2 regions of the Trinickia sp. HAY1-2D genome follow, and region 2 is predicted to be linked to the other one. Evidence: riboswitches for the same ligand, from Rfam matches in the RefSeq annotation. Region 2 holds a riboswitch; the other holds the start of a gene.
The links. Region 2 has a riboswitch for thiamine pyrophosphate ahead of thiC (phosphomethylpyrimidine synthase ThiC). Riboswitches for the same ligand answer to the same signal wherever they lie in the genome.

Region 1 (4,180 bases), 2.5 Mb from region 2:
GATCACCTCGAGCTTGATCCAATCCGTTTCGAACACCTCGCGGGCCATGTGCGCCGTCGTCACGGCTTCGTCGACCGTCTGGCACCCGGCCGTATTCGGCAACAGCGGCACAGCGTGGCGTTTGAGCAAATCGAAAAAGCCGGCCTCGGCGGTCTCGGCCTGCATCTGGCGCCGCAGTGCTACGGTGACCATGCCGGGTCGCGCTGCTTCGATCGAATCGGACAGCGCCCGCAGCGACGGATAGCGCGAGGTACCGAGCAGCACACGGCTGGCAAAGGGGGTGCCGTACAGCGTGAGCGAATCGGCGGCGGAAGCGGAAATCATCGCAAGATCCTCAGGACGTAATGGATGTTAGCGGCACGAAGGTCATCAGCCGCCCGCGACGGGATGCACGATATCGAGCTTATCGCCGGCGTTGAGCGCGCGCTCGGGATGCTGCGCGCGTGCGACGAACTGCCCGTTGAGCGCGACGGCGAACGGCGGCCGCGCGCCGAACGCGGCGAGCGCATCGGCTACGGTCGCGCCGTCGGGAAGGGAAAGAGACGTCTGATTGATCTGGATTTCCATGATTCGAACGGTCCGACGATGGAGTTGCTCGGTCTTTTCCTGTGGGGTGCGCGTCATCGTACTCACATCGCAAGCGCCGCACGCTCGCCCGCGAGATGCAGCATGGGCGCCCAGCGCGCTTCGCTGCGCCATTGCGCAAAGCCTTCCGCATCGGCGACACGGCCGCTCAGCAGCGCGGCGGCCAGTCCGGCCGCTGTACTCGCCACTTCGGGGGCAATCATGAAGCCGTGCCGGTAAAGACCGTTGACGGCGAGGGTACTCGCACCGTCCCAGACGATCGAAGGGAGGTGATCGGGCAGCGTGGGACGGCATTGCGTGTTGAGTTCCAGAATGCGCGCCTCGCCGAACGCCGGATGCACGGCAAACGCCGCGCTCAGCAGCTCGAGCGCGGAGCGCACGCTCATCGGCGAGCGGTCCTCGCCTTCGATTTCCGTGGCGCCGATGACGAACAAATCGTGTTCCTTCGGCGCAATGTAGATCGGATAGCGCGGATGAAGCATGCGAACGGGGCGCGTCAGCGCGATACCGGGCGCATGCACGCGCGCGACTTCGCCGCGAATGCCACGCAGCGAGGGCAACGCCGCCTTCGCGCCGAGCCCGCGGCAATCGATCGTGATTCGCGCGCTCGGCCGCGCCGCCTCGTCGACGGCGGTGTTCCAGTGCGCGTCCACCCCGCGCTCGCTCAGCCCCGCGGCCAGCGCGGCGAGCGTCTGGCGGTTGTCGAGCTGGCCCTCGTCGGGCAGCAGCAGCCCCTGACCGAAGCGGCCGGCCAGCGCGGGCTCGGCAGCCGCGAGCTGCGCGGCATCGAGCGTCGCAACGCGGCTGCCGCCCGCGAGCGTGCGCGGCGCGTTGGCGTGCACGCGCCGTTCGAGCAGCGCCGCTTCGGGCCGATCGTTACGGTGCCAGACCACGAGTGTGCCGTTGCGCTGGAAAAAGACCGGTGCCGGCAGCGCGGCAAGGATCCGTGGCCAGGCGTCGAGCGAGGCCTGGCCTAGCTCGACGATGAGCGGCTCGGCGCTCGCGGCCTCGGCCAGCGGCGCCAGCATGGCGGCGGCGACCCAGGCCGCCGAGGCCGTCCCCGACGCGTCGCCGCGCTCGTAGAGCGCAACGCGGTGCCCCTCGCCCGCGAGTTGCCAGGCCACTAGCCGGCCGGCGAGCCCGCCGCCGAGCACGGCGAAATCGGGTATTCCTGAAACAACGACTGAAGATTGAACGCTCATCGGATCGATCCTTTCTGTACGGCGAACTGCGCGTACCCAAGGACGAAACCGGCGGGTGAGGCCGGCCGGCGGCATCGACGCAACCGATGCTTTCGGCGGAGAAAAAGATGCCGCGACACGGCATCCCACGCTATAAGCGTGTTCCTGAAACTTCCCGCGCCGGTATTACCCGGATCGGGTGCGAAGGGTCTCTCTCAGCCTCGCCACGGAATGGTCCGAACAGCTCGAACCCTATCCACTTCCAGCGAAGCACCCCTGTTTCGTCGCGGCCATTAGACCATAAAAGCGCGAGCGGCCGCAAACGCGGCGCAATGACGCGGCGCCGCCAACGCGCCCTTTTTTGCGCTCGGATGCTGCGCGAAAGGTTGGCTCACCGCTCTCTGGCACAATGTCCGATCGCGGCACGCGGGTGACACGCTTTTGCTTTTCGCCAACCACGCGCACGGTCGGTGTCGATGTGCGATACCAGGCATGGAACGCGCGGGCCGCCGCCATTAAGACTCGCTTAAGCGCTCCGCGCAAGAATCCGCGGTAACCGCGTACCGTGCCGCGCATCGTCGAAGCGCCCGTATGCCTGCCGTCGGCTGGCGCAACTGATTCGGAAACACCGTTCGGAAGACCTATGACTGCCTCATCTCTCAATCCCGTCCCTGCCCGCAACGGTGCGCCGCCCCAACCCTCGTCGACCTCGGCCTGGGGGCTCATCAAACCGTACTGGGTCTCGGAGGATTGGAAGGCCGCCTGGGGTTTGTTGGTGACGATCATCCTCATCAACCTGACGATCGTCGGATTCAACGTCTGGATCAACCAGTGGTACGCGAAGTTCAACAATGCGATGGTGGCGAAAGACAGCCCGCATTTTTGGCAGCTGCTGATCCAATTCACCGTTGCGGCCTTCGTGTTCATCACGTTGGCCGTCTATCGTACCTACCTGCGGCAAATGCTCGGGTTCCGTTGGCGCCAGTGGTTGACGAACCGCTATCTGAAGACTTGGCTTGGCGACCTCGCGTTCTACCGTATCGAACGCGATCGACTCGCTGACAACCCCGACCAACGGATCAGCGACGATCTGCAATCGCTCGCCACCAACACGCTCGATCTGTCGCTCGGCCTGTTATCGACAGTCGTTACGCTGGTCTCGTTCATCACCATCCTCTGGACGATCGGCGGCGCGCTGAACTTCCATTTCGCCGGCTCGGCATGGACCGTGCCTGGTTATATGGTCTGGGCGGCAGTGATCTATGCGATCGGCGGCTCGTACCTGATGCATAAGGTTGGACATCCGCTCGTTTCGATCAACTATCAGCAGCAGCGGGTCGAAGCCGACTTCCGTTACGGACTCATTCGCGTGCGCGAGAACTCGGAGCAGATCGCGCTATACGACGGTGTTCGAACCGAAGAGGGCAACGCGCAAAACATCTTCGCGAGGATCCGCGACAACTGGTGGCGCATCATGACATACACGCGGCGCCTCAATTTCGTCACGAATTTTTATGGGCAGGCGGCCATCATTTTTCCGTACATCGTCGCATCGCCGCGCTATTTCGCCGGTGCGTTCACGTTCGGGGTGCTGACGCAGATCGCGGACGCTTTCGGCACCGTCAGCGGCTCGCTCTCATGGTTCATCAACAATTACTCGTCGCTCGTCGAATGGCGTGCCACCGTCAACCGGTTGCGCGAATTCAGCCGCGTCGTGCAAAGCACGCATCTGCGCGAATCGGTCTCGCCCGCCACCGCACATGGCGGCATCAATCTGCACTACGTCGATGCAAGCGCGCTGAGCACGCACGATCTCGAACTTGCGCTGCCGAACGGGACGCCGCTCGCGACGATCGGCGACATCGTCATCGAGCCGGGCGCCCGCTGGCTCGTGCGCGGTGCATCGGGTTCGGGCAAGAGCACACTGTTGCGCGCCTTCGCCGGCCTTTGGCCCTTCGGCGAGGGCAGTATCGACGTACCCGTCGGCGCGCGCACGATGTTCCTGCCGCAGCAAAGCTATCTGCCCATCGGTACATTGAAAGCCGCACTCGCCTACCCCGCCGCCGCGGACACCTTCACCGAGAATGCCTGTCGCGAGGTGCTCGTCAGTTGCCGGCTCGAAGATTACATCGGGCGTCTCGGCGAATCGGCGCATTGGACGCGCGTGCTGTCTCCCGGCGAGCAGCAGCGGCTCGCAGCCGCGCGCGTGCTGCTGCACAAGCCCGACTTTCTTTTCCTCGACGAAGCGACGAGCGGGCTCGATCCCGAGAATGAATCGAATGTGTACCGGCTGTTCCACGAACGCCTGCCGCAAACGGCGATCGTGAGCGTTGCGCATCGCGAGTCCATCACAGGTTTTCACGACCATACGCTTTTCATCGAACGCGCGGGCGAGCGGGCGGTGGCATGACGCG
Region 2 (4,180 bases):
CGAGATTCGACGCGTTTGCCGACGCATTGAACGAACGCACGCGCGCCTTGGACGACAGCAAGCCCTTGTCGAACGGATCGTCGATCAGCCCTATGCCGTAGCCGCTCGTACTCGGTAGCGCAATGACGGTGTACTCGTGTCCTTTGGCGACGTCGGGGAACGTGCCCGATGCGAGCTGCGGCGACATCGTGCCCGTCGCCGTATAGGCCACGACGGTGCTGCCGGTGTTGACATTCGTGAGATTGGTTACCCCCTTATAGGGTACGTTCGTCTGCCCCGACGGCGCCGTGCCGTTGACGAGCAGATCGAGATTGGGTCCCGCCGGGAATGCGTTGATGAAATGCATCAGCGGATTTTGCAGTCCAAGTTCCTGGCCCACGTCGCCGGAGCCGCCGCCGCACGCCGCCAGCAGGAGCGCCGCGCCAATGCACGCGGCAATGCCTTTGATCACCCTCATGATTGCACCTCTGAAATGGAACACGCCTGATTTACCTTTTGTTGTGGTGGCACTTTCAGGGAGCAAACGGTATGCCGCTCGGGGTACGAGCGTCGCGGCATTCAGCAGACGAATGCCGCGACGCCATATTCCGTACGGACCTAGCGACGTTTAGAGCAGCGAGTCGGACGATGCCTGCGCGCAGGTGCGCGCGGGCATCCAAGCACAGGGCTTCGCGCAACGGATATCGAGATTACCGTGTCAGCTTGCGCGGCGGCGATCGAACCAGAACGAGAGCGCGACGCTCAGCAAAATGGCGAGCGTCGCCATCACCGTCCAGCGGGTGACCGGCTCGCCAAGCATCAAGGCCCCGAGCGCCACGGCCACGATCGGGTTCACGTACATGCAACTGCTCGCGACGATGGGACTCGTGTGGCGGATCAGGAAACCATAGGCAACGTATGCGAGCATCGTCGCAATCAGCATGAGATAGACGAAGGCGGCGATCGCCGAAAAACCGGCCTGGACGACGCGCTCGCCGTCGAGCCAGGCCACGGCCGTCGAAATGGCGCCGCCGAGCCCGATCTGCAGCGCAGTGGACATGAAAAGATCGGCCGGCAGCGCGAGCCGGCTGGCCAGGTGCGCACCGCCGGCCCAGGCGAGCGCCGCCATGAGGATGACGATGCTGCCGCTTGCCGGAGCGCTCGATGCGTTGCCGTGGTTGAGTACGACGATGCCGGCAAGCCCGAGCGCAATCGCGGCCCACTCGCCCCGTGCCACGGGCCGCCCCGCAATCGCGGCGATGATCGTGGCAAAAAGCGGCACCGTTGCGATGATGACGGCGGCGGCGCCTGTACTCACGCTCTTCATGCCGAACGTGAGCAATCCGCTGGACAGGCCGACGAGCATTGTGCCGACGATGCCCGCATTGCGGACCTCGACGAGTGTCGGCCACGCGCTCGCACGGCGCGCGGCGAACACGAACAGGCCGATGCCGGCAAAAAGATTGCGCAGGCCGGACAGCAAAAGCGGCGGAAACGACTCGAGCGCGACATGCAGCGCGAGATAAGAGGAGCCCCAGGCGAGGTAGACCGCAGCGAGCGCAAGCCCGATGCGCCCGACACGGGAGCGCGGCAGCCAGCGAAGCAGCCTCATCTGGGCGGCCTCGCCCTTCGGATGGGCGACGGCGCGCAAGCCGCGCCGGCAAGCGCGCCGGCCGGCGCGCAATGCGCAGGAACGGCGCGGGCCTCGCAGGCTACTGAGAAAGACATAGAGGTGATCAGAGGCGCAACGGCGATTGCGGGCCAGTATCGATTGTGCGGCGAACGGCGGCCAACGAACGCCCGCCGAACAGGTCCCCGTATTATGCCCGGTCACGTGTTTCGCGCGCCGCGCCGGCGCTTGGGCACGATGACGCGGGGCGAAGGGCTCGCAGGCACGGATTTCGCCCGGTTGCCAAGCCCGCCGTCCCGTTGTATCTTCTGCGGTGCTAACGCGGGGGTCCTGCGTCGTGTTGTTGCATCCATCGATGCGAGAATGCGCGCGGGTGAGAAACACCCTTTGAACCTGATCTGGATAATGCCAGCGCAGGGAAGCGTACGGGTTTGACCGCGCTGGACCTTCAGACGCCTCGATCACCCGACCTCCCTTCCGTCTCCTGCTCCTGCTTTAGCAACCCTATGCCAGGAGATTTGCATGAACGCCAACCCGAAATTCATCTCAGCGGAAGCACGCGTCGACGCGGCTGCCGTCGCCCCGTTGCCCAACTCGCGCAAGATCTACGTGAACGGTTCGCAGCCGGACATCCGTGTGCCGATGCGCGAAATCACCCAGTCGGATACCCCAAGCGCGTTCGGCGGAGAAAAGAACCCGCCGATCTACGTCTACGACACCTCGGGCCCCTATACGGACCCTCAGGCGAAGATCGACATCCGCCAGGGCCTGCCTGCGTTGCGGCAGCGCTGGATCGAGGCGCGCGGCGACACCGAAGCGCTTGCGGGGCTCACGAGCGCGTTCGGGCGCGAGCGCGCAGCCGATCCGGCCACCGCCCAACTACGCTTTCCGGGTCTTCACCGCACGCCTCGCCGCGCGAAGGCGGGCGCCAATGTGACCCAAATGCATTACGCGCGTCGCGGCATCATCACGCCGGAGATGGAGTTCATCGCGATTCGCGAGAATCAGCGGCGCGCCGAGTACCTAGAGAGCCTGCGCGCGAGCGGGCCGACCGGCACGAAGCTCGCCGAGATGATGGGCCGTCAGCATCCGGGCCAGGCATTCGGGGCCGCCGCCTTCGGCGCCGATGCCCCGCGCGAGATCACGGCCGAGTTCGTGCGCGAGGAAGTTGCGCGCGGCCGGGCGATCATTCCCGCCAACATCAACCACCCCGAGAGCGAACCGATGATCATCGGGCGCAACTTCCTCGTGAAGATCAACGCCAATATCGGCAACTCGGCGGTGACGTCGTCGATCGGCGAAGAGGTCGACAAGATGACGTGGGCGATCCGCTGGGGCGGCGATACCGTCATGGATCTCTCGACGGGCAAGCACATTCACGAAACGCGCGAATGGATCCTGCGCAACAGCCCCGTGCCGATCGGCACCGTGCCGATTTACCAGGCACTGGAGAAGGTCAACGGCAAGGCCGAGGACCTGACCTGGGAAATCTTCCGCGACACGCTGATCGAGCAGGCCGAACAAGGCGTCGACTATTTCACGATTCATGCGGGCGTGCTGCTGCGCTATGTGCCGCTCACGGCGAACCGCATGACGGGTATCGTCTCGCGCGGCGGATCGATCATGGCCAAGTGGTGCCTCGCGCATCACAAGGAGAGCTTCCTCTACGAGCATTTCGAAGATATCTGCGAAATCATGAAGGCGTACGATGTGAGCTTCTCGCTCGGCGACGGCCTGCGCCCCGGCTCGGTGTACGACGCCAACGACGAAGCGCAACTCGGCGAGCTGAAGACGCTCGGCGAGCTCACGCAAATCGCCTGGAAGCATGACGTGCAGGTCATGATCGAAGGCCCGGGCCACGTGCCGATGCAGCTCATCAAGGAGAACATGGATCTCCAGCTGCAATGGTGCGACGAGGCGCCGTTCTATACGCTCGGACCGCTGACGACCGATATCGCCCCCGGCTACGATCACATCACGTCGGGCATCGGCGCCGCGATGATCGGCTGGTTCGGCACGGCGATGCTGTGCTACGTGACGCCGAAGGAGCACCTCGGGCTGCCGAACAAGGACGACGTGAAAGAAGGCATCATCACGTACAAGCTCGCGGCGCATGCGGCCGATCTGGCGAAGGGTCATCCGGGCGCGCAGGTGCGCGACAACGCGCTCTCGAAGGCGCGCTTCGAGTTTCGCTGGGAAGACCAGTTCAACCTCGGCCTCGATCCCGACAAGGCGCGCGAATTCCACGACGAGACACTGCCGAAGGACTCGGCGAAGGTGGCGCACTTCTGCTCGATGTGCGGCCCGCACTTCTGCTCGATGAAGATCACGCAGGACGTGCGCGAGTTCGCGGCGGCGCAGGGTGTCTCCGAAGAGGCCGCGCTGAAAAAAGGCATGGAAGTGAAAGCGGTCGAATTCGTGAAGAGCGGCGCGGAGATCTATCAGCGTCAATAAGGTCCTATCGAGCCGGTCTGCCGGCCGGATAAACGAAGGGGGCGTTCGCGCCCCCTTCGTTTTGCACCCTTCGGCCCCTTTGACCGGCCTCGCCATCCCGCTGGCTCAACCGTACCG

Region 1: linked by a shared signal. The riboswitch ahead of ACR9ZC_RS08815 (FAD-dependent oxidoreductase) and the one ahead of thiC (phosphomethylpyrimidine synthase ThiC) in region 2 are both predicted to bind thiamine pyrophosphate.

What each region holds. Positions count from the first base shown of each region.
Region 1 covers NZ_JBPGWX010000002.1:395,583-399,762, reverse strand. The annotation lists gene ACR9ZC_RS08825 (thiazole synthase) at 1-324, opposite strand, end outside; gene thiS (sulfur carrier protein ThiS) at 370-567, opposite strand; gene ACR9ZC_RS08815 (FAD-dependent oxidoreductase) at 630-1,787, opposite strand; TPP riboswitch at 1,922-2,054, opposite strand; gene ACR9ZC_RS08810 (ABC transporter ATP-binding protein/permease) at 2,410-4,176, shown strand.
Region 2 covers NZ_JBPGWX010000002.1:2,902,344-2,906,523, forward strand. The annotation lists gene ACR9ZC_RS20625 (DUF4397 domain-containing protein) at 1-457, opposite strand, end outside; gene ACR9ZC_RS20630 (EamA family transporter) at 698-1,591, opposite strand; TPP riboswitch at 1,923-2,047, shown strand; gene thiC (phosphomethylpyrimidine synthase ThiC) at 2,132-4,063, shown strand.